DNA from 3 places in the Halomonas sp. Cn5-12 genome. Region 3 is predicted to be linked to each of the others. Evidence: predicted binding sites of a transcription regulator. Region 3 holds the regulator's gene; each other region holds the start of a gene.
The links. The regulator sigma-54, encoded in region 3, starts transcription at its own class of promoters, with help from an activator protein. The targets are predictions, from matches to a motif close to TGGCACNNNNNTTGCTNT.
Positions count from the first base shown of each region.

Region 1: the regulator sigma-54 is predicted to act here: its motif matches at 1,080-1,097, upstream of glnL (nitrogen regulation protein NR(II)).
Region 2: the regulator sigma-54 is predicted to act here: its motif matches at 2,988-3,005, upstream of L1249_RS12235 (urease accessory protein UreD).

Region 1 is NZ_JAKGAY010000002.1:146,034-154,119, reverse strand. It holds gene glnL (nitrogen regulation protein NR(II)) at 1-1,009, opposite strand, end outside; gene L1249_RS02125 (DUF4124 domain-containing protein) at 1,216-1,749, opposite strand; gene glnA (glutamate--ammonia ligase) at 1,869-3,275, opposite strand; gene L1249_RS02115 (hypothetical protein) at 4,244-4,567, shown strand; gene L1249_RS02110 (hypothetical protein) at 4,996-5,664, shown strand; gene L1249_RS02105 (hypothetical protein) at 5,866-6,015, shown strand; gene L1249_RS02100 (metal ABC transporter ATP-binding protein) at 6,012-6,746, shown strand; gene L1249_RS02095 (metal ABC transporter permease) at 6,730-7,620, shown strand; gene L1249_RS02090 (metal ABC transporter solute-binding protein, Zn/Mn family) at 7,665-8,086, shown strand, end outside.
Region 2 is NZ_JAKGAY010000021.1:44,648-52,733, reverse strand. It holds gene ureC (urease subunit alpha) at 1-1,232, opposite strand, end outside; gene L1249_RS12245 (urease subunit beta) at 1,394-1,702, opposite strand; gene ureA (urease subunit gamma) at 1,726-2,028, opposite strand; gene L1249_RS12235 (urease accessory protein UreD) at 2,062-2,946, opposite strand; gene L1249_RS12230 (PepSY domain-containing protein) at 3,092-3,361, shown strand; gene L1249_RS12225 (PepSY domain-containing protein) at 3,358-3,540, shown strand; gene L1249_RS12220 (copper chaperone PCu(A)C) at 3,558-4,088, opposite strand; gene L1249_RS12215 (diguanylate cyclase) at 4,137-5,510, opposite strand; gene urtE (urea ABC transporter ATP-binding subunit UrtE) at 5,684-6,391, opposite strand; gene urtD (urea ABC transporter ATP-binding protein UrtD) at 6,391-7,227, opposite strand; gene urtC (urea ABC transporter permease subunit UrtC) at 7,224-8,086, opposite strand, start outside.
Region 3 is NZ_JAKGAY010000001.1:244,031-252,116, reverse strand. It holds gene rapZ (RNase adapter RapZ) at 1-899, opposite strand, end outside; gene ptsN (PTS IIA-like nitrogen regulatory protein PtsN) at 965-1,432, opposite strand; gene hpf (ribosome hibernation-promoting factor, HPF/YfiA family) at 1,437-1,745, opposite strand; gene L1249_RS01200 (RNA polymerase factor sigma-54) at 1,843-3,258, opposite strand; gene lptB (LPS export ABC transporter ATP-binding protein) at 3,364-4,122, opposite strand; gene lptA (lipopolysaccharide transport periplasmic protein LptA) at 4,134-4,637, opposite strand; gene iscB (RNA-guided endonuclease IscB) at 4,708-6,078, opposite strand; gene lptC (LPS export ABC transporter periplasmic protein LptC) at 6,373-6,945, opposite strand; gene L1249_RS01175 (KdsC family phosphatase) at 6,945-7,487, opposite strand; gene L1249_RS01170 (KpsF/GutQ family sugar-phosphate isomerase) at 7,530-8,086, opposite strand, start outside.

The sequences.
Region 1 (8,086 bases), on a different contig from region 3:
ATTCGGTATGTCCAGGTCGTGAGTCGCATTCGATCAATCCTTGATGTTGGTGCAAAATTGACTGAGCAATGGATAGCCCCAAACCGCTGCCTTCCGCGCGGCCAGACACCATCGGGTAAAAGAGGGTTTCGCGTAGGCTTTCAGGAATGCCAGGGCCGTTATCAATCACGCCGACTTCGCTCACTAGCCGGTGCCGCTCGGCGCCTAAAGTGAACTGGCGCCGGGCACGGGTGCGTAGAATCAGCTCCGGTGAGGGGGTCTCTGCATCGCTCATGGCCTGCACCGCGTTACGCGCCACGTTCAATACCGCTTGAATCATTTGCGACTCATCACCAGAAAGATCCGGCAGGCTGGGGTCGTAATCGCGGTTGACAGTGACATGGGGATGCTCGGCAATCAGCAGCGCTCGCACTCGCTCCAGCACTTTATGGATATTGACCGGCTCATGTTTAATGATGCGGTTCGGGCCCAGCATGGAATCAACCAAATCTCGTAAGCGGTCTACTTCTTCGACGATGATATGGGTAAATTCCCGTAGCGCCGGGTCGTCTAAATCACGCTCCAGCAGTTGCGCCGCACCGCGAATGCCGCCTAATGGGTTTTTCACCTCGTGGGCCAAGCCCCGCGCCAGCACCTTAATGGTCTCTTGGCGGGTGGTGAGCGCCTCTTCGCGGGAGATCTGCATCAAGCGGTCTCTCGGCTCGACTTCCAGCAGCAGCTCATCGGCTGAGAGGGGCGTTACCGTATAGTCCACCGTGAGCGGCTCACTATTGAGCGGCGTGATACGCGCTTCCCGCTGGGTATAGGGGTGAAAGGCATCCCGCGCTTTGGCCAATACCTCATCAATACTTTCCCCACCGCCTAGCAAGGTATCTAGACTAATACCCTGCACACGGCTAAAGCTCACCGCTAGCAGCGCTTCCGCCGCTGGGTTCATCCAGCGGACACGGAGTTCACCGTCGAGCAGTAGCACTGCGGTGGTGAGATGTTCTAATAAGCGCTGATACATGGCGTGTCCTGAAACGTCGCTCTAATAATAGTGTGATGAACAATAGCGTGATGGGATCGTTGAGAGAGGAACTGCAAAAAACGCGCCAATTAAGCACAAACGGCGGCATGCACGGCTGATGGGCAGCCAGCGTGGGCACAGCGAGCCGTTATAGCGCACTGCCGAACAAATTCAGATACTCCTATGCACCATTGTAGTGCATTGCACTATTCAGCAATAAAAATAGTCACCGGATCGGTGCGGTGTTGAATACGCCCTTGGCTATCCAACAGTTCGGCCTGCAGCTGGTGTTGGCCCGCTGGCAAGCCCGCCAGCCAGAACGCATCGCTATGCAGGGCAGATTGGCTTAGTTCGCCATTCACGAGCAGCTGAATTTGGTGGTCGTCGCGTAGCGGCGGCGAAACCGCCACTTCAACTGGCGTCATATTATTTCGCAGCGAGGCCCCCGCCGCTGGGTTAGCAATCGCAAAGCGGTCATAGGGCATAAACGGTTGGCCAGGATTCCCCTTCGCGCGGGGAGACAGAGAAGCAGGCCGAGCAGCGGTAGGCACGCTTGGCAGCGGGGCCAGAGTGATCGCTTTACCACCACGCTCTGGGTTGTCAGTAAACGTCACGTTGCCCTGCGCATCCACCACACGATACACCGTTTGAGCCTGCGCAGCGCTTACCCACAAGCCCAGCAGTAGCGCAGCCCCTGTGGACAAACCACTTTTTTGACGCAAACGCCATCTACTGATCATTACTTTCTCACCCTTATGCTGCTCCAACAAAAAACCCCGCCGAGGCGGGGTTTTTCAGGCTAATCACACCGCAAGGGTGATGTTAGCACTCTTGTTAAAACGGTGTTTAGCAACCGTTCTTAGCAAGAGTAGTACATGTCGAACTCGATCGGGTGAGTCGTCATGCGGATACGCTCGACGTCTTCCATCTTCAGCTCGATGTAGGCATCGATCATTTCCTCAGTAAATACGCCGCCTTCGGTCAGGAACGCACGGTCAGCATCGAGTGCTTCCAGTGCTTGGTCCAGGCTGTTGGCAACGGTCGGTACGGACTTGCCTTCTTCTGGCGGCAGGTCGTACAGGTTCTTATCCATGGCATCGCCAGGGTGGATCTTGTTCTTGATACCGTCGATACCCGCCATCAGCATCGCTGCGAACGCCAGGTAGGGGTTGGCAGTCGGGTCAGGGAAGCGAGTCTCTACACGCTTGCCTTTCGGGCTGGCAGTGTAAGGAATACGGATAGACGCAGAGCGGTTACGAGCACTGTAGGCCAGCATAACCGGCGCTTCGAAGCCCGGTACCAGACGCTTGTACGAGTTGGTAGACGCGTTGGTGAAGGCGTTCAGAGCACGGGCGTGCTTGATGATACCGCCGATGTAGTACAGAGCCATTTCAGACAGGCCAGCGTACTCATCGCCTGCGAACTGGTTCTGACCATCTTTCCAGAACGACTGGTGTACGTGCATACCAGAACCGTTGTCGCCTACCAGCGGCTTCGGCATGAAGGTAGCGGTCTTGCCGTAAGCGTGCGCCACGTTGTGGATCACGTACTTCATTTCCTGAACTTCGTCAGCTTTCTTCACCAGCGTGTTGAATTTAACGCCGATTTCGTTCTGACCCGCGTTGGCAACTTCGTGGTGGTGAACTTCCACGGTCTGGCCAATCGCTTCCAGGGTGTTACACATCGCGCCACGGATATCGTGGAAGCTATCGACCGGAGGAACCGGGAAGTAGCCGCCTTTCACGCGCGGACGGTGACCCAGGTTGCCAGTCTCGACCTTGCTGTCGGTGGCCCAGGCGCCTTCGTCGGAAGTGATCTTGTACATGGAGCCTTGAATGTCGGACTTCCAGTGCACTTCGTCAAAGATGAAGAATTCCGGCTCTGGGCCGAAGAAGGCGGTGTCGCCCAGACCGGTAGACTGCAGGTAAGCTTCTGCACGCTTAGCGATAGAGCGCGGGTCGCGATCATAGCCCTGCATGGTGGCAGGCTCGATGATGTCGCAACGCAGGATCAGGGTAGCGTCTTCGGTGAAGGGGTCCAGGAAGCCGGTGCCGTCTTCCGGACGCAGGATCATGTCAGACTCGTTGATGCCTTTCCAGCCATTGATGGAAGAACCATCGAACATCTGGCCGTTTTCAAAAAACTCTTCGTTCACGTCACGCGCAGGCACGGTCACGTGCTGCTCTTTACCGCGTGTGTCGGTGAAACGCAGGTCTACCCACTTAACATCATGTTCTTCGATTAGCGCAAGAGTCTTGGCTGACATAGTGTCCTCCGGTATGAGCGTGGCTTAAAGCTTGTAACTGTAAGCTATCGATAAAAGTGTTATTCAACAAACCGTTCAACACGCAGCTGCATGTGGCGCGTTTGTCTTTTTTGTTCGCTTAACGTTTGCCTGACGATGGACAACAAAACGCCCAGCGATCATTTCAGACCGGCTATCGTTGTAGCATGCCGAGAGGCTTCTGCATACGATCTAATAGCTGGTGACAAAACCATCTACAATGCATAAGCACAGAGCATGCCAACTCTGCACCATTATGGCATCAAAAATTTATAATGCTTTGTTTTTAAAATACAAAAACCTATGAAAAGATGCCTCTTCATGTAGCAAAGGCCTTTTGGTTGCGCACAAAAGCGCCTTTATTTTTTATTTGCGCACCATAAAAGCTCATAAAAAGGTATCAATGCACCAAGTTGGCTCAAAAAACCCAGCGCCTAGCGAGCTACCGTCAGAAAACTTTATCTTGATACGCAAACAAACCAAAATCTACAACAAATTACTTTCAGACATGCTTCATAACAAAGGAAGCCGCTTACATGGGTACGGTTTGCTTTATCGTTGACCCAGTGACAGGAGCCTTGCTACCGCGACACCTACGTTCCATCCGAGAGTCGGGCCTTGCAGAGCATGTGGCGCCAATTATTGTGACGTGCAATCAGATAGATGAGCGGCTATCGCCCATTGAGCAGCGCTACCATGTGCACTGCTTAATCACGCCCTCGCAAACGCTAGGCGCACGGATCAACCGGGCAGCCTATGTGAGCCAAGCGGAATGGGCTGATTGCGCTGGATAAACAGCCCCTGGCAGCACAGCTGTGGTACCTACTCTACCCACAGCTACACACCCTAGCGCTAGACGCGCTCTTGATTAGATTGGCCGAGTTCTGCCAACGCACACTACACTTAACGAGCCTTCTTATTTTTATTCACCCATAGTAAGGACGCTCACCATGCACAAGCACATTGAATGGGACGAGCCCGGCAGCGCCAGCGTAGCAACCCTCTTCAAGGACGACCCCGAACACACGCCCCCCTACCCAGGTGCCGTGCTTTCCGCCCGTTACCAAGGCCGCATTGTGCGGGTCAAAGTAGAAGCCTACCGCGAAGAAGATGCCGTGAGCATTGGCAGTGTGGCCGCCATTCTCGACCAACGCGGCCACCGCTCTCAGTCACACCAAAATCTCAACGTGGGCGATATGGTGCGACTCCCCGACGACAAACGCGCCATCGAACGCTGGGAAGAGGATGAGGATGAGGATGAGGAGAAGGAGTAGTTGCGGAATTTCTGATGCGCCTCCACAGAATCCGACTAACACACCCGCTTTGGCGAGTTCACGCATGGCGGCTTGGGTAATGGAGGTACCCGTCCCCAATAAAATCGAGGTGGTATTGGCAATGGGGATATTCCAGTAGCGGGATTTGCTGCCCTCATCGGTCACGTACTCCACTCGCCCTCCATTTACCAACACCCGGCAGTGCTGGAGGTAATAAAGGTTTGCACGCTTGGAATGCAGGATGGTTTTAAGGTCAGAAGGCGAAAAGTCATCCATGGCAGCTCTCCCTATATTTTTTACCTATCTAACCATCCTTCGCTTTATAACGCCATTAATCTTCGCCATTCTTAGCCCGTCTGATTCACCCCGGCCCTGCGCTATCGTCGTGCTACGCTTAATGCTAATTCACGGCTTTTAGGTGTTCTGTTATGCGCTTACGTCAACTTTCACGGGGTACCTTGGCGGCGGGGGCGGCGCTGCTGCTGTCGCTGCCTGCTCAGGCACAAACCAGTGCCGATTGGGCAGCTTACGATGAGGTGTTTGAGCGTGGGGCGCAGCACGCGCAGTGGTGGGATGCGGGTTGGACGGGCATCTATGCTGCAAGCCTTGCGTTTGATGCTTACCAATCCAGTGAAGCCAGCGACCCGGACGACCGTTTTGATGCCCGTGTTGGGGTCGTGAAATCCGCCTTAGCGCTGGGAGGTATGCTGACGGATCGCCAGCCGCATCAGGCGGCGCTGGTAGAGTACGAGCGCCTTAAAGCGCAGGGTGAGCTAAGCGGCGTGCAGGCGTTGGGGCTTTCGCTTGCCCAGGCGGAGCGTGAACGCCGTGGGTTTGAGGCGCGGGTTAGCTCGCTGGTGGTGAACACTGTGGCGGGGGCGGTAATTGCCGCTGACGGTCGCGAGCGGGATGGTGCCATCAACTTCGCTACAGGCATGCTGATTAATGAGCTGCACATTTGGACGCAGCCTAATCAGGCCTCCAGCGCGATTAACCGCTTTCAGCCTGCCCGCGTGTCTCTTGGCCCCATCACGTTAGAAGGTGAATACGCGCTGATGGTGTCGCCCCAGCAGATTGGCGCCACCTGGCGCTATTAGGTCGTTACCTCCTCTCTACACTATTTATCTATGTTTAGTGCCTACATTGCCATCGTCGCTTTGTTAGGCACTTTTGGAGTGGGCGGAAGATTAGCGCGCTTACCGTTGTCAGCGCGCCGTGAGCGCGTAAAATATCCGCCACTTTTTTGGTTTCACCAAATGTTATGTTATAACTTATTTATTCGATAGCGAGGACGCTCGATGAGTGAGCACATGCATCGCCATAACAAGGAAGGCCCTTGTCATTTTTCGCTGATGTCGTTGTCTGCCACTAAGCGGTTGGGCTTTGTCGCGCTGCCGTTGCTGGCGCTTTGGGGGCTGGTGGTGTGGGCAGGCGGGTGGCCGTTATGAGTGAACGTTCCTCTTCGCGTTTGCAGCTGCACGACCTGCACTTGGCCCAGGGCCGTCGCACGGTGTTAGAACATGTGGATGGCGATATTAAGCCCGGCGCGATTACCGCGCTCATTGGTGCGAACGGTGCCGGTAAAAGCACGCTGATTCAGGCCATTATGGGTGAACTGCGGCCGATTAGCGGCAAGGTGGTATGCACGGTGGATAAAGCGCGCCGTGCCTGGCTGCCCCAGCAGCTGGCGTTAGACCTCACCTTCCCCATGAGCGTGGAAGAGCTGGTGATGACCGGCAGTTGGCCAAGCCATGGTGCCATGAAAGGTTACTGCGCGGCCCACTACCGCAAAGGCCGCGAGATTATGGCGCGCCTGGGTATTTCTCACTTGGCTCACCGCCCGCTGGGCGAGCTTTCCGGAGGCCAGCGCCAGCGAGCGCTGATTGGCCGCACGCTAATGCAGGAAGCGGAGCTGCTGCTGCTAGACGAGCCGTTTGCCAACGTAGATAGCGATACGGTCGATATTCTGATTCGCATCTTGCGCCAGATGGCCGATGAGGGTGTCACGATCATTATTGTGCTGCACGATATGGACCACCTGCGCCGCTTGGCGGATGAGGTGTTAATGCTGAATGGCGGCCATGGCCGCTGGGTCGCTCCCAGCGCGCTCAACCACCAGCATGCCCCGGCCCAAATGGTGCCGTTTACCTTAGGAGGCCGTCATGCTGGCACTGCTTGATGCATGGTTCATTGCACCGTTTGATTACGGCTTTATGCGCCGTGCCGTGGTCGGCGGGCTGGCACTTTCCTTGGCTGCGCCGCCGCTGGGTGTGTTTCTGGTGCTGCGCGGCATGAGCCTGATTGGCGATGCCATGGCCCATGCCATTTTGCCGGGGGTGGCGCTGGGCTTCTTGCTGGCGGGGTTTTCGCTGCCGGTGATGAGTGTGGGCGGCGTGCTGTTCGGGCTGATGGTGGCGCTACTGGCCGGGGCCGTTTCCAAAATGGGCGGCCAGCGGGAAGACGCAGCCATGGCGAGCTTTTTCATCATTTCGTTGGCGGCGGGCGTCATGTTGATTTCCATGGGCGGCAGCAGCGTGGATTTAACCCACGTGCTGTTCGGCTCTATTTTGGCGATTAACTCCACGGCGCTGCTGCTGATTGCCTCGATCAGCACGCTGATTGTGATCACTCTGGCGATTATCTTCCGCGCCCTGGTTGTGGAGTGTTTAGACCCGCTGTTTTTACGCGGCCAAAGTAGTCGTGGCGGTTGGGTACATAGCGTCTTTTTAGGGCTACTGGTACTGAACTTAACGGCGGGCTTCCAAACCCTGGGCACGCTGATGGCCGTTGGCTTAATGATGCTACCCGCTACGGCAGCACGGTTTTGGAGCAAGCGGTTAGAAGGCTTGATTGGGATTGCCGTGGTGTTGGCGATGCTGGCCAGCACCGGCGGGCTACTGCTGTCGTTCCATTTAGACACGCCCTCAGGCCCGAGCATTATTTTGCTGGCCGGGGTGGCGTATTTACTCTCGGCGCTGTTTGGCCGTTACCACAGTTTGGCCGCTAAGTTGCGGCGCAAAACCACGCCCTTGGCGCTGGAGCAGTCGCACTAGCGGGTTGATGTTCATACGGTTATTTCTTAAATCAGGAGCATGTTATGTCGCTTTTCTCTTCATCGCGTTGGCTAGTGGGCGTTTCGGCCATATTGGCACTGCCTGCCGCCATGGCGAACGAGCGGGTGCAGGTTGTCACCAGCTTTTCTATCTTGGCGGATATGGTGGAAAACGTCGGTGGAGAGCATGTGACGGTCAGCTCGTTGGTGGGCCCTGATGGCGATGCCCACGTTTTCTCCCCTAGCCCTGGCGATGCCCGTGCGCTAGCCGGGGCCGATTTAGTGGTCTTCAACGGCCTGCTGTTTGAGGGCTGGATGGAGCGCCTGATTGACTCCAGCGACTACAGCGGCCCAATGGTCACCGCCACCGACGGCATTGTTCCGCGGGCGTTTGCGGCCCATAGCCATGATGACCACGGGCACGAAGCGCATGAGCATCATGATCATGGCGATCACGACCATCACGG
Region 2 (8,086 bases), on a different contig from region 3:
TATTTGGCGATATAGCGCTTGGCGCGCAGGTTGTCGGCCCCCAGCGCTTCATCTTCCGGCAGCAGGCCGCGCTGCACCTTCATTTTGTGCGCCGTTTGCCAGGTACGGCAGACCACTTCACCCACGCGGCCCATGGCCTGGGAGTCGGAGGCGATCATCGAGATCACGCCCAGGTCGTGGAGGATATCCTCGGCGGCGATGGTTTCGCGACGAATACGTGAATCGGCAAAGGCCACGTCTTCGGGAATATTGGGGTCCAGGTGGTGGCAGACCATGAGCATGTCGAGATGCTCGTCGATGGTATTCACCGTGTAGGGCCGCGTGGGGTTGGTGGAGGACGGCAGCACGTACTCCTTGGAGCAGGCAGTGAGAATGTCCGGGGCGTGGCCGCCGCCTGCGCCTTCGGTGTGGTAGGTGTGAATGCCGCGCTCTTTAAACGCCGCCAGGGTGTCTTCCACGAAGCCGGATTCGTTGAGCGTATCGGTGTGGATGGCGATCTGCACATCGTACTTTTCCGCCACGCTCAGGCAGGTATCAATCGAGGCGGGGGTAGTGCCCCAGTCTTCATGCAGCTTGAGACCCATCGCGCCCGCTTCCAGCTGTGCTTCGAGCCCTTCTGGCAGGCTGGCGTTGCCTTTGCCGAGCAGACCGATGTTCATGGGCAGGTCGTCCACCGCTTGAAGCATCTTGCCAATGTGCCACTCGCCGGGGGTGCAGGTGGTGGCGTTGGAGCCCGTGGCGGGGCCGGTGCCGCCGCCCAGCATGGTGGTGACACCGCTCATCAGCGCTTCTTCCACCTGCTGGGGGCAGATGAAGTGAATGTGGGCGTCGATGCCGCCTGCGGTGAGGATTTTGCCTTCACCGGCGATCACTTCGGTACCGGGGCCAATGACGATCTCGACATCGGGCTGGGTGTCGGGGTTGCCTGCCTTGCCGATGGCGGCGATGCGGCCGTTTTGCAGCCCTACATCGGCTTTGACGATGCCCCACCAGTCCAGAATCAGCGCGTTGGTGATCACGGTGTCCATCACCGAGGCGTCCTGGCGCTGACTTTGGCCCATGCCATCGCGGATAACTTTGCCGCCGCCGAACTTCACTTCTTCACCGTAGTGGGTGGCGTCTTTTTCGACTTGAATCCACAGCTCGGTATCGCCCAGGCGCACGCGGTCGCCTACGGTGGGGCCGTACATATCGGCGTAGGCTTGCCGACTGATTTTGTTTACCGGTTTCATATTTGCCTCTCCTAAAAGATGAAGCTTGGCACTGGGGAGGCCATCACTCATGGGACACGCTGTGAATACGTCCTTGTACGCTTGACTGCGCCATCCATGGCGCAGACAGTCACCCAGCCGATGCCCGCCCTACCGTCGGTTGTTCTTTATTAATCCGTTGGCTAATCGAGCGGCCCCATCACATCGCCACGGAAGCCGTAGATTTCCCGCTTGCCGACAAACGGAATCAGCGTGACTTCGCGGGTTTGGCCGGGTTCGAAGCGGATGGCGGTGCCGGCGGCGACGTCCAGGCGGTAACCCCGGGTTTTATCGCGGTCAAACACCAGCGCGGGGTTGGCTTCGGCAAAGTGGTAGTGGGAGCCAAGCTGAATGGGGCGGTCGCCGGTGTTGGCCACCTCCACGGTGATACGCTCGCGACCCGCGCACAGCTCGATATCACCCTCTTGTAACTGATACTGTCCTGGAATCATGGCGCTCTCCTAACGGTGGATGATTAGTTGATCGGCGTGTGAACGGTGACCAGCTTGGTGCCGTCGGGGAAGGTGGCTTCCACCTGCACTTCATCGACCATCTCCGCCACGCCTTCCATCACGTCGTCTCGGGTGAGGATTTCGCGGCCGTAGCTCATTAAATCCGCCACGCTGCGGCCATCTCGCGCGCCTTCCATAATCTCAAAGCTGATCAGCGCTACCGCTTCGGGGTAGTTCAGTTTTAAACCACGCGCTTTGCGGCGCTCGGCAAGCTGGGCGGCGGTAAACAGCATCAGCTTGTCTTTGTCTCGTGGGGTCAGTTCCATGGAGTGTCTCCAGCGTTATCAGCGTGTTGCCAATTAAGTTAGCCAAATGCGCGGCGTATGCGCTTCGCGCTCGATCCAGCGCGGCCGAAGCAGGTGCCAGGCCTGTTCACACAGCGCCCAGGCTTCGTTACGGGATATGCCTAGATAGCGCATCAGCAGTACGCCGTGGCGCACGGTTACCGCCCAGCGGGGGTTATCCGGCAGCGCTTCGCGCAGTGCTTCAATAGCCGCAGCGGCATCGTCAATACCCACCGCCCAGAGCGTGGCTTGCACCGTGGCGCCGCCCTGCCCCCAGCGGCCCGCAAAGCGTGGGTGCGCGGGGTCCAGCGGCTGGCGTTCAAGCCATAGCGGCTTGCCATCCAGGGTTAAGCGAAAGTGCTGTTCGATGCGCCCCGTGACATAGGGCAGATCACTGGCCGGGCGGCCGAGTGCCATCACTTCCCAGCCTAGGCAGCGGGCATTGCCCTGCAGCGCAATATGGGTGCGTTGAGTGCCCTTTGAACCATTAAACGCGATGGTTTCCTGGGGCAGCCACTCTAAGGTGCCGCCCTCTTCTACCGTCAGTTCGGTGTGCTGTATCCAGGCCACGCCTTGGCTGTCGGCTTTGTAGAGCTTATTGGCAGCGGGGGTGGTGAGCAGCGCATGGGCATCGCGCTCGATATGAGCGCGAATGGTCAGCGCATCACCGCTCACCAGCCCGCCGGGCGGGTGCAATACGTAAACGTGGCACGCTTCCTGGCTGCCTTCTGGGTAGAAGGGGCGCTGTACCCGTAACGGACCTTGGTGGCGCGCTTGCACTAACCGGGTCACTCCATCGCGGTTGGCAAAACGCAGGGCCAGCGAGGCGGCCCAGCGGCGCTCAGCGTCAAAGCGGTGGCCGGAACCAGCAGCGGGTGGGGCAAGTTCGCTCAACATCATGGGGCGCTGTCGCTTTCTGGTGGATTCATCATTGCCTTATAAATGCAAAGAATGCGCCAAAATGGTGAAAGGCGCTTTTTTACCGTCATAAAGACCTTTTTTTGAGCCTCAACCCTCTTGCCCAGCCCTCCAATGCACCAAATATGTGCATATAGCCATCACATTGCACCTAACCGGCGAACGGCTGGCGGTGTACGTCAATCCCTATACGGCTGAGGTGCTTGGTTCGCTGGATGACCGGGGAACGGTGATGAGGACCGCTCGCTACCTGCATAGCTTCAAGTTTTTCGGGCAAACCCCGCGCAAGCTGATTGAGATTGCCGCGGGCTGGTCGATTTTGTTAGTCGCCACCGGCATTTATCTCTGGTGGCCGCGCAACGGCAGGGGCGGCGTGGTGGGCCGCTGCTCGATATGAGCTACGCCGACTATGGCCCGCTAGGCCGCTGGCTGGAGTTTGGGATTAACGTTCACTTGGGGCAGGAGTTTGGGCTTACCAATCAGCTCTTCCTGCTGGCGGTATGCATCGCCATCATCGTGATGTGCGTGGCCGCAGGCGTGATGTGGTGGAAGCGTCGCCCCGCTCGCCAAGGCTAACAGGGCGGTGGGCCGACTTAGTGCGCCGCGTGCCCATGATCATGGGCACCTTCATGGTGGCTCCCTTCCGGAGAAGCACCTACTGGCAGCACCTGAAGCTCGATCTCCATCGGCTCGGCGTGCTGGAATTCAAGCGTCACAGGGACAGGTTCACCCTCAACGATGGGAGAACCCAGTTCCATCAACATTAAGTGTAAACCGCCCGGCGCTAGCGTCACGCTCTCGCCCGCCGGTAGCTCAATGCCACCGGGCAGGGGTGCCATGCGCATCACATCGCCGTCCATCTCCATAATATGAATCTCGACACGCTCGGTGATCGGGCTGGTCGCCCCCAGCAGCATGTCATCGCCAGCGCCGTGATTGGTGAGAGTGACAAAGCCACCGCCCGCCCCGGCCCCCGGCGGCGTTGTACGGGTCCAGGGTTGCGCCACTTCAATAGAGGAGTGGCCCTCCATGGCATTAGAGTGGTCGCTGCCATGATGAGCCGCCATCAGCGGCGTGCTCATGAACAGCAGTGCGGTTAACAGCATAAAACGGCGCATTAACATAGTGTTCTCCGTGGGTCACATCGCCAAAACCTAGCGCTTACCGCGATATTACTCAGTGGCAGCGGCAACCACCACCCGGTCACGCCCGCTGCGCTTCGCTTGGTACAGCGCTTGGTCGGCGCGCTGCATCGAGCGTTGGTAGTCTGGGTGGCCATCATGAAGCGTAACCCCGACGCTCACCGTGACGTTCAGTAGCGTATCGGCAGCGGCTAACATCGGCTCTTTGGCCACCGCGTGGCGCAGCCGTTCGGCAAACAGGCGGCTACCGTCTTGATCCGTATCCACTAGCACGATCAAAAACTCTTCACCGCCCATGCGAAACACGTAGTCGCCGCCTCGGGTCGAGCGGTCAAGGATACTGGCTACCTGCTGCAGTACGTTATCGCCAGCGTCATGGCCGTGGGTATCGTTGATCGCCTTGAAGTGATCGATATCCACCATGAGCAGCGCAAAACACTTTTCCGAATGCCGGGCGATCTCTATTTCACGGCTCAGCACCACCGAGAGGAACTTGCGATTGAGCAGACGCGTCAGGCTATCGCGGCCTACTTCGAGCCCCGAGGCGCGATCCAGAACGTCATCCAACAGCATCAAGATCGTGCGAGCCGCATCGCGAATGCTGCTCAACGCAGTCAGGCGACGCTGGCTGTCTGAGTCGCCTAGCTGGGCGAGCCACTCCTCGTCCACGCGACGAACATGCTGTGAAATGGTGGTAATTTCCGGCGCGCCCTCAAAGGCGTGACACGCCTTGTGGTGATACCAAAGCCCAAACTCGGAGCTGGCTAATCGGGGTAAAGCCGTCGTTGCCTGCTGCGCAGCCACGGCAAACATCAGTGCGTTCTCCCAATTAAGCAGCGCGGAGCGCTGGCGCTCGCGCTCATCACCAATACTCTGGGTCAAAGAGAACAGCTTATAGGCTTCTTCCATACGGGTATTACGATTATTCGCCACTGAATAGGCATGGCTCATTATTTCCATGGCCATATCAATATGATCAGACACGTAAACCGCTGCATCACCGGAAGAGAGTTCAGCGCTAAAGGTGCTGTTAATGTGCTCATAAAGCGCCTGCTTTAACTGCCGTGCACCATTAAGTACCAAGTTCACCGGGATATCGATACGCGCATGCACCTGGCCGACCTTTTCCTGCTGCTCGACCAGCGATTCGAAATCCGCATGCTCGACGGCAAACATAGCGCTGAGCCAGCGCTGCATGGAGGGGTGAAGCCGGTTTTTCACCTGCTCATTGGAGAGAAACAGCGACGCGTGGGGGTCTTCCAGCATCACTTGATAGAAATGATCGGCAAAGATATCGCGGCGGGATTCCACCAGTGTCTCCACCGCCTGGCGTAGCGCCAAAGGCGTGCGCTCCAGGAGTGACTGCCACTCGGCAGCGAGCTGATGTTTGTCTTTATAGCGCATACCCCACCCGATGGTTATTTTGAAACCCGCCATGTTACACATAAAACGCAGCGCCAAAACCTACTCAGCGCAGGGTTTTAAGCAAAAAACCCCCTCTTTTCTACATGAAACGAGAGGGCTATTAGAGTGTGCTCTGTCAACAGGAAAGAAAGGTTAAAAGGGTTGTGGATAACTCAAACCGTCAAATGCTGCTTAATCAGCTCGTTAGAGAGTTCGCTGATCTCGCCTTTAGCCACCGGGCGGCCGCGATCCATAATCACGAAGCGGTCGGCGTATTTGCGGGCGAAGGGTAGCTTCTGCTCGACCAGCAGCACCGTTAAACCATCCTCTTTGATCAGTTGGCGAATCACCTGGCCGATTTGGGCGACGATATTGGGCTGAATGCCCTCCCCTGGCTCATCGAGAATCAGCAGCTTCGGTTCGATTACCAGCGCGCGGCCAATGGCGAGCTGCTGCTGTTGCCCGCCGGATAGGTCACCGCCTCGGCGGTGCTTCATCTCTTTGAGCACCGGAAACAGCTCGTAGATGCGCTCGGGGATTTTTTTCAGCCCGTCGCCCCGGGCGGCAAGCCCAGTGCGCAGGTTCTCCTCCACCGTGAGCAGCGGGAAGATCTGCCGCCCCTGGGGCACAAAACCGATGCCCAGTCGCGAGCGCGCTTCCACGGCTTTTTTGGTGAGTTCGATCTCGCCATCATTGCCCTGGTAGCGCAGTTGGCCGCTCTTCACCGCGACTTCGCCCATGATGGCTTTCATCAGGGTGGTTTTACCCACCCCGTTGCGACCCATCACACAGGTGCACTGCCCGGCGGGCACGTCTAGGTCTAAGTCCCACAGCGTATGGCTCTCGCCGTAGAACTGGTTGAGCTTTTCAATCGCCAGCATCAGGCGCTCTCCTCTTCATCCGACCCTAGATACACCTCGACCACTTTGGGGTCGTTGGAGACCTGATCCATGCTGCCTTCGGCCAGCACGCTGCCCTGGTGCAGCACGGTTACTTTGCGCGCAATCGAGCGCACAAAGCCCATGTCGTGCTCCACCACCACCACCGACTGCTTGCCCGCCAAACCGGTGAGCAGCTCGGCGGTGCGCTCCATCTCCTGCTCGGTCATCCCGGCCACCGGCTCATCCACCAGCAGCAGGCGCGGGCGCTGCATCAGCAGCATGCCGATCTCCAGCCACTGCTTCTGGCCGTGGGAGAGAATCCCGGCGGGCTGGAAGCGCAGCGCGGTCAGGCCGATGGTATCCAGCACGTCGTCGATGCGGTCGCTGATCTCGCTGGTCATGCGGGCGGTCAGCGTGGGAAAGATGCGCTTGTCGGCGGCCATGGCCAGCTCCAGGTTGTCGAACACGCTGAGCGCTTCGAACACCGTGGGCTTCTGGAACTTGCGGCCAATGCCGAGGCTAGCGATTTCCGGCTCGTTCATCTGCAGCAGGTTATGGCGGCTGCCGAACCACACGCTGCCTTCGGTGGGGCGGGTTTTGCCGGTGATGATATCCATCATGGTGGTTTTACCGGCCCCGTTGGGGCCGATAATGCAGCGCAGCTCGCCGTCGTCGATGGTCAGGTTCAGGTTATTGATGGCTTTAAAACCGTCGAAGCTGACGGTGACATCTTCCATATACAGAATCGGGCCGTGGCGAACATCGACCGGCGAGGCCTCTGGCGCCATAAAATCAAACACCCGATCCCGCGCTTTTAGCGATTGTAATAGGCTCATGCAGCGGCCTCCTTGGATGGGTGGCTATCCTCTTTACGGCGCTTTAGGTGGCCTAACAGCCCCGCTACGCCTTTAGGCAGTAGCACCGTGACCAGTACGAACAGCGCACCCAGAGCGAACAACCAAGCATCGGGCATAATGCCGGTGAAGATGGTTTTGGCGTAGTTGACCAAAATCGCGCCAATTACCGCACCGTACAGCGTGGCCCGGCCACCCAGCGCCACCCAAAGCACGATTTCAATCGAGAGCAGCGGAGAGAATTCGCTGGGGTTGATAATACCCACTTGCGGCACATAAAGCGCCCCCGCCAGGCCCGCCAGCATGGCCGAGACCACAAACACAAACAGCTGGAAGCGCTCGACGCGGTAGCCAATAAAGCGCGTGCGCGCCTCGGCGTCCCGCGTGGCCACACATACCCGGCCCAGTTTGCTGGTCACGATTGCCCGGCAGAGGATATAGCCCAGCGCCAGCGCCACGCCGGTGGCGATAAACAGCCCCAAGCGCGTGGCATCGCTACGCAGGTTAAAGCCCAGCAGCTCGCGGAAGTCGGTCAGGCCGTTATTGCCACCAAAACCCATCTCGTTACGGAAGAAGGCCAGCATCAGGGCAAACGTGAGCGCCTGGGTAATGATCGAGAGATACACCCCCGTTACCCGTGAGCGGAAGGCCAAAAAGCCGAACACCAGCGCTAGCATCCCCGGTGCCAGTAGCACCATGGCAAAGGCGAACCAGGCCATATCGAAACCGTGCCAGTACCAGGGCAGGCTGTCCCAGTTCAGGAACACCATAAAGTCCGGCAGTATCGGGTGGCCGTAGGTGCCACGGTCACCGATTTGGCGCATCAGGTACATGCCCATGG
Region 3 (8,086 bases):
GTGGTAACGCATGGCACCGCAGGCTCTTCGCTCAGCGTGTATTGTAACCCCAGCTCACGGTGTCTCAACTGTACTTCTCCGGTCTGTTTAACCAGCTTTTTAGCAAGCTGTTCGACCATATAAACAGAGCGGTGTTGCCCGCCGGTGCAGCCAATAGCCACGGTTATATAACTTCGCTGGCTATTTTGGTAAGCCGGAAGCCACTTTTCCAACCAAGCCTGAATATCATTGGTCATTGCCTCGACCATTGGGTAGCTACTTAAAAACGCCACTATATCAGCATCACGCCCTGTAAATTGGCGCAGGGTAGGGTCCCAATAAGGGTTGGGCAGGCAGCGAACATCGAAGACTAAGTCGGCATCCATGGGTACGCCGCGTTTGTAGCCAAACGACTCAAACGTCAGTGTTAGCTGATCTTTTCGCTGGTGGGCGACTTGATCAGTAATGCGGCGTCTCAGGTCATGCACGGATAAGCGCGACGTATCGATCAACAAGTCAGCGAGATCGCGAATTTCAAGCAGCGTCTCTTCTTCTTTATTGATGGCCTCTTCCAACGTCATTTCGCTATCCCGGGTAAGCGGGTGGCGACGGCGGGTGGCTGAGTAACGCTCCAAAAGAATGCGCGCATCCGTGGTCAGATAGATGACCTGAAAACGAATTTCTCGCTGGCGTAGTTCTTCCAGTAAAGCTGGGAGGCGTTCAAGCGCCGTAGGAAGGTTGCGCGCGTCAATGCTCACTGCTAAGTGAGTGCGCTCGCCTTGCTCACGTAGTTCATCAACTAATGAGCCCAGCAGCATGGCGGGTAAATTGTCGATAGCGTAGTAGCCAAGATCCTCTAGCGCTTGTAAGGCGATAGATTTACCGGACCCTGAACGGCCGCTAATGATCACCAGTTGCATAGCGTCTCTCTTGGCTTGCATGGGAGGAAATTATCGCTGCGTGCAGTGGCCACCGCCCATAAAGCCTAGGCGGCTTGTTCGCGAATCTTGGCGGTAATAAGTGCTAAGAGTTCGCGCTGACTATCGGCTTTACGTAACTGCTGACGCGTATGGGCGTCGTTCATAATAGTAGCCACTTGGCCAAGCAGTGCTAGGTGGGTGTCATCTGCCTCTTCTGGTACCAGCAGCACAAACACAAGATCCACCGGGTCGCCATCAATGGCGTCGAAGTCTACTGGCTCAGCAAGCTTTAAAAAGCCAGCAATGGGTGCGCTACAGTGAGGACTGCGAGCGTGGGGGATGGCAACCCCGTTGCCTATCCCCGTACTGCCTAGTCGCTCGCGGCCAATGAGTCGGCTAAACACCTCTTGGCTATCTAGGCTGGGTGTATTTTGGGCGATAAAGGTGCTGAAAAACTCCAGCACCCGTTTTTTGCTGCCCCCGGGAACGTCATAAAGCACGCGCTCCGGGGGGAGGATGGTTTCCAACGTCATTGAGTTAACGCACACCAGCGCCCTGGGCGCGAGCTTGTGCTTTTTCCTTATGTTTAACGAGTTGACGATCGATTTTGTCTGCTAGCGCATCAATAGCGGCATACATGTCGTTATCAAGCGCTTCGGCGTGAAGGTCTGCACCGGCAGCGTGCAGTGTGCAGGCTGCTTGCTGGCGCTCCTTCTCAACAGATAAGGTCACTTGCACCGTGGTAATGTTGTCGTAGTGGCGTTCAACGCGCTCTAGCTTTTCGTTAACGTAGTCGCGCAAGGCGTCAGTCAGTTCAACGTGATGACCAGTGATGTTTACTTGCATTGACGTGCTCCTTATCCATCGGACTGTACTTCGATTGTAACCCTTTTTACGCTATTGCAAAGCCCTTGCGTTGAGTTTGTTCATACGTACCGCTTAACTAGCGTAAACGGCGGCGCTCACTTGACGAGGGAATGCCCATTGACTCCCGATATTTTGCGACAGTACGCCGTGCAACGCTAATGCCCCCCTCTTCAAGCAGAGTCACCAAGCGGCTATCGGAGAGCGGTTTTCCTGAGGGCTCATCCTGAATCAGCTTTTTGATGCGGGCGCGAATGGCTGTGCTGGAGTGGCTGTCGCCGCCGTCTTGGCCGCTTACCTGGCTTGAGAAGAAGTACTTAAGCTCGAAAACGCCCCGTGGCGTGTGAATAAATTTCTGCGTGGTCACACGAGATATGGTGGATTCGTGCATCTCTACCGCTTCAGCAATATCCGCTAAAATCAGCGGTTTCATTGCTTCTTCGCCATGCTCCAGAAAGCCAATTTGGCGTGCAATAATTTCACGCCCAACTCGTAGCAGCGTGTCATTGCGACTCGATAAGCTTTTGATCAGCCAGCGGGCTTCTTGGAGGTGCTCTTTGAGGAACTGGTTGTCTTGGCTTTTGTCTGCGCGTTTGATCAAGCTGGCGTAGTCGGGCTGTATACGCAAGCGTGGTAGTGCTTCTGGATTGAGCTCTAAATGCCAACCTTCATTGTCGTGCCGAACGACTAGGTCGGGGGTGATGTAGCTGTCGTCGGTAACGCCATAGGTGCTCCCAGGGCGTGGGTCAAGGCTGCGAATTAAACGGATGACATCGTCAAGCTGCTCGTCATCAAGGCTTAAACGGCGCTTGAGAAGCCGCATATCGTCTTTGCCTAATGCTTCCAAAAACTGGCGAACCAGCCGTTTGGCGGGCATTAGCAGAGGGGTGTCCTCAGGTAGTGAGGCGAGTTGCAGCATCAGGCATTCACGCAGGTCTCGGGCAAAGACGCCGGTGGGCTCAAATTGCTGCAAGCGCAGCAGGGTATTTTCCACTTCCCGCTGGCTTAAGCTGTCATGGCCTTGGGCTTTTAATCCTTCCCGAATGTCATTAAGCGGCTGGGTGAGATAGCCGTTGGCATCCAGCGCATCAATCAGGCTTTCCGCGATGGCGTATTCTCGCGGGCTAAAGTCTGTCATGGCCAGTTGCCATAGCAGGTGGCCATGTAGGCTTTGTCCAGCGGCTTGGCGCTCGAAGTCGGGGCCTTCACTGCTGCCACCCAGGCTGCCTATGTCTTGATAGGTATCTGACCAGTCACTGTCGACGGAGAGTTCGTTGGGGATGCTCTCGGACCACTCAGCCTCTTGAGGCTCACTGACAGCCTGCTCGCCAAACTCATCTTCTTGCTCAAGCATGGGATTGGCATCTAGCGCTTGCTGAATTTCTTGACGAAGGTCCAGCGTCGATAGCTGAAGCAGGGCGATAGCCTGCTGCAGCTGAGGTGTCATGGTCAGCTGTGTGCCGATACGCAATTGGAGAGAAGCTTTCATGACCATCTGAGAACCACTCGTTAATCAGAAAGCTCCACCCTAGAGCGAGTTATGGCTTGGTGCAAGTGCAATAAGCATGCCACTAAAAGAAATGCTTCTGCAGGTCACTGTTTAAAGGCGGAAATCAGCGCCTAAATAGACATCTCGAACCTTCTGGTTGTTGAGGATTTCCTGGGCGTTTCCACTGGCAATGATGTGACCGTCGCCAACAATGTAGGCAATATCACAAATATCCAGCGTTTCACGAACGTTATGGTCGGTGATCAATACGCCAATGTGGCGTTTCTTTAACGCTCGAATGATAGCTTTAATTTCCCCAACGGAAATCGGGTCAACCCCGGCAAAAGGTTCATCCAGCAGGATAAAGGCCGGTTCGGTGGCCAATGAGCGGGCGATTTCAACACGGCGGCGTTCGCCCCCAGAAAGACTCATGCCTAAGTTGTCGCGTATATGAGTGATGTGAAAATCTTCAAGTAGTAACTCAAGTTGTGCTTCCCGGGCGCTTCGATCAAGCTCTTTGCGTGTCTCTAAAATGGCCATAATGTTGTCAGCCACGGAGAGCTTGCGGAAGATGGAAGCTTCCTGGGGTAGATAACCAATCCCTGCCATGGCGCGTTCATGCATAGGAGCATGAGTGAGGTCAAGGTCGTCAATGCCTACTTTGCCCGCATCCAATTTGACCAACCCCACAATCATATAAAACGAGGTGGTTTTACCTGCACCATTAGGGCCAAGTAGCCCAACCACGCTACCTTGAGTGATTTCCAGATTAATATCTTTAACCACACGGCGGCGCTTATAGCTCTTCGCTAAATGATGGGCGTAGAGCGTTTTTACTGGTGTGGGGACTGGGGATGTTGATGCTGCCACGTGGCCACTTCCTATTGTTCGGGCTGAAGGGTCATACGAATACGCTGATTTTCACTGCCGCTAACGTCAGAGCGTGCTTGTACTACTTCTTGATCGATAAAGTACTCTAAACGTCCACCTTGGAAGTGATCTCCTTGCTGGGTCAGCTCAGCTTGGTCAATCAGCTCAACCCGGCGTTCGGAAACGTGATAAATAATCCGACGCGCCCAGCCTTCTATAGGGGTTTCTTGGTCTTCAATTTGGTTACGCAAGTAAGCACGCTCGCCCGTAGCGATGGCGCGAGACAACTCGCCAGCATTGTTACGCTGAATTTCGACACGCTCTCCGCGTAGCTGCATATTGCCTTGGCGAATGTCAACGTTACCGGTGTACACGGCTGTCCCTGCTCGTTGGTCAAGGTCTAACCGGTCGGCCTCCACATGAATAGGCGCTTGGTTTTGTGCCGCTACAGGCAGTGCAATTGTGACAAGCGGCACGGCTAGGGCAAGAAGTGCAGTGCGGATTAGAGCATTCATCAGATTTTGCGCGAGAAACCCGGTGCTTTAGCGCCGGGAGGGATAGCGCGTCGCCCGCAGGGCGACTGGGTTACGCCACCGCCTGTCCCGCTCCTCCTGTTAGGTGGGTGAAGGGTGTAAAGTGATAGCCGTAGCCATCACCGCGTTGGATGAGGGTGCAGTATTTGTGCGAGATGCCTTGCACGGCCCCCTGTTCGGTCTGGATGTTAAAACTGCCGGTTTTGCGTACCGCGACACGCCCCGTATGGGTACCTGCTTTCTTGCCAGTCGGTACCATCGCACGCACCATGTCGCCGGTTTGAAAGCCGTGCACCTGCTTCTGCCGCATCAGATAGCCACGCGGAAACCCGTGTTTCGTTAAGCGGGTGCGCTGATAGCTACCACGCCCCATCGCCTTGATGGTTAATGTGGGCACCTGCCAAGCATGTAGTGCGTCGAACGCACCGACACAGGCCGCGTCTAGAGCATGGGTTTTAGGAATGCCCAGTCGCTGGCGGTTGTACTTGGTGCGACCGCCGGTGCCGACAGCCACCGGCAAGCTAGTCGCTTTGAGCGCATTAAACAGCGCCCAGCGCGTGGCATTGATCGCGCTGGCATCGCGCAGCGGTTGCTTGAGCTGGCGCTGCACACGCTCAAGCCGAGCGTTAGCGGTGTGGCCGTTGGCTTTCAGGCGCTTTTTCAGGCCTTTGTCAGTGGCGAAAAAATCCACCAGTGACAGCGCATCCTTGCTCTGGTTGCAGGGGTGGCAGCTTAGGGTCAAATTACTGACGCGGTTCGAGCCGCCCCGCGAGCGCGGTATCACATGCTCGATCTCCAGCGGCGTATCGGCGGTGCCGCAATAGGCACATTCACGGCCCCATTTTTCCAGCAGGTACTCGCGTACTTCGTAGCCCAGCAGCGTGCCTTGCTGGTACTCCACGCCGTTGATCTCGGGGTTATCCAGCTTCTGCGTATCAAAGCGCACCAACTCTTGGCTGATGGCGGTTACAGGCGCTAAACGATTCAACCGGTTCACCCAGGCCGTGACGGTATCGACGCGATGCTGCAGCGACGGTGCCAGCCAGCCCTTGGGTTTGGTGCGATTATTGAAGCGCGGGGCGCGGTAACGCAGGTTGGCACTGCGGCGGCGACGCCGAAAGGCGGCGCGTTGTTGTAATGCCTTTTTGATCTGATAACCGCGATGGATTAGTTCAAACAGGCACAGCACATGCCGCTGCTGACTGTCCGGTTCGCGTATCAGCGCCAGCCCGGTCGTTTTGCTGCCAGGGTCGATGCCCAGGCTTAGTGGCTGCGTGCTACCGCCCACTCGATCTTTCAGCCGGATCGTGAACGGATAGCGCTTATGCACCACGGCACGCCCGCGCTGTAGCAGCAACCGAGCCCGTTTTTCACTGCACGGCATCAGCGGCTGCTTCTTTTTGTCCAGTACGAAAATCGCCATGCGATTTCCTCCTAATCAATGCCCTTACGGACCTTGTGTCGCGGGGCTTGCGCCCCGTCTCCCCTCGGGAATGTCGATAACCGGCTCCTGCCTTGTGGCAGCGATCAAGATCTTCGGCGTTTTACCTTGCGCCAGCATGATCTTGACCTTTCAGAGCCACGGACTGAGGAAGCATCCGTGGGTGAGTCTTGGCGACCTGTTATCAACGTAGCGGGTTGGCTACCGCTCTCCCTGGTCAACCGGGCTTGTTGTCACAAGCTCCCGCCTTCAGGCGGGGGTAGTTGACCGCGACTCCTAAGGGGAACGGGTGGCCGGCGGATGAACGCCGCGCACGTTGTTGGTTAAACGGACTTGGCTGTCATCCAGCCATACATCCATTCGGGAGGCTTCCATACGCTGAGGGGGCTGCTGCAACACTACGTGGGTGTCGCTCCAGGCATGCCGGGTGGTCCCGTCGTAGTTTAATAGTTCGCTATCAAGCTGCCACCCCTCTTCAGGCGCTAGTAGCCGCGCGGAGCCTGCCAATGTTAATGCTTGGGTTTCAGTATTGAGGGTGCCAGTGTTCGCCGTGGCGAGCCACTCACGTTGTTCGCTATCAAACAGCGTGGCACGGGGTGACAACACGTCAGTCATTGCCGTTTGCGGAGTATGCACCAGCCGTGGGGTTACCAGAGATTGCTGAATAGTGCCTGTTTCGCCAAATAGGGTAATTTCGGCATTCTCTAATACGTGCCCAGGTTCCTGGGCACGAGCTTCAGAGTCAATCTCAGTCTCCTGGGGGCCGCGAGGGTCTAGCCAAACCAGCACGCCGCCTAGGGCGATGACCATTGCCGTGATCCAGACCCGTTTTCTTACCCTAAAGCGCATTATGGCTGTCCGTGCAGATACGTATCGAGTACGGCATCCCAGTGCCCTTGGGACGTTAGGAGCGTATCGCAAATTTCACGCACAGCCCCGTGTCCGCCAAGGCGTTCAGTGATCCAGTCGGCATGGGGGTGCATGTAGTCCGGAGCATTGGGGACCGTAATACCGACACCGGAGCGCTTGATCGGAGCAAGATCAGGTAGGTCATCTCCACAGTAGGCGACCTGTTCTAAGGTGATATCAAGCCGCTGACAAAGCGCTCTCAGGGTAGTGAGTTTGTCTTCACAGCCCTGGTATACGTGAGTGATTCCTAAGGCAGCAGCGCGCTGGCTCACCATAGGTGAATCACGGCCGGTAATCAGCGCCACATGGATGCCGACACGCTTGAGTAACTTCAGGCCATGACCGTCCTGGGTGTGAAACGCTTTGATTTCGATACCGTCAGCCTGAAAATAGAGACGGCCGTCAGTAAGTACACCGTCTACATCAATCGCAAGCAGTTTTACGCGGCGAAGTCGGTCGAGTAGTGCATCAGGTAGGGCCATAAAGCCTCCATCATCCATTGCCAAAAAAGCAGTATAAAGTCGTTAAATAACGCCGCTGGCAAGCAGGTCATGCATATGCAGCGCGCCGATGGGGCGCTGCTGTTCATCAACAACAGCCAGTGCAGTGATACGGTTATCTTCCATAATGCGCACCGCTTCGGCAGCTAGTATGTCTGGACCAATGCGCTTGCCGGGGCGCGTCATTACGTCATCTACCTGAACATCGCGCAGGTCGTGGTGTTGGTCTAGCGTGCGACGCAAGTCGCCGTCGGTATAGACCCCGGCAAGACGGCCTTCGCTATCCACCACGCAGGTAAAGCCCAGCCCTTGGCGTGTTATCTCAAGTAGTGCATCGCGCAGCGGGCTGCCCAGCGCTACTTGAGGGAGCCGTGAGCCATCGTGCATTAAGTCGCTAACACGCAGTAGTAAGCGCTTACCGAGGCTGCCGCCAGGGTGAGAGAGGGCAAAGTCTTCAGCGGTAAAGCCCCGTGCTTCCAATAGAGCAACAGCAAGGGCGTCGCCTAGGGCAAGGGCGGCGGTGGTGGAGCTGGTGGGTGCTAGGTCAAGCGGGCAGGCTTCTCGTTCTACACCGCTATCCA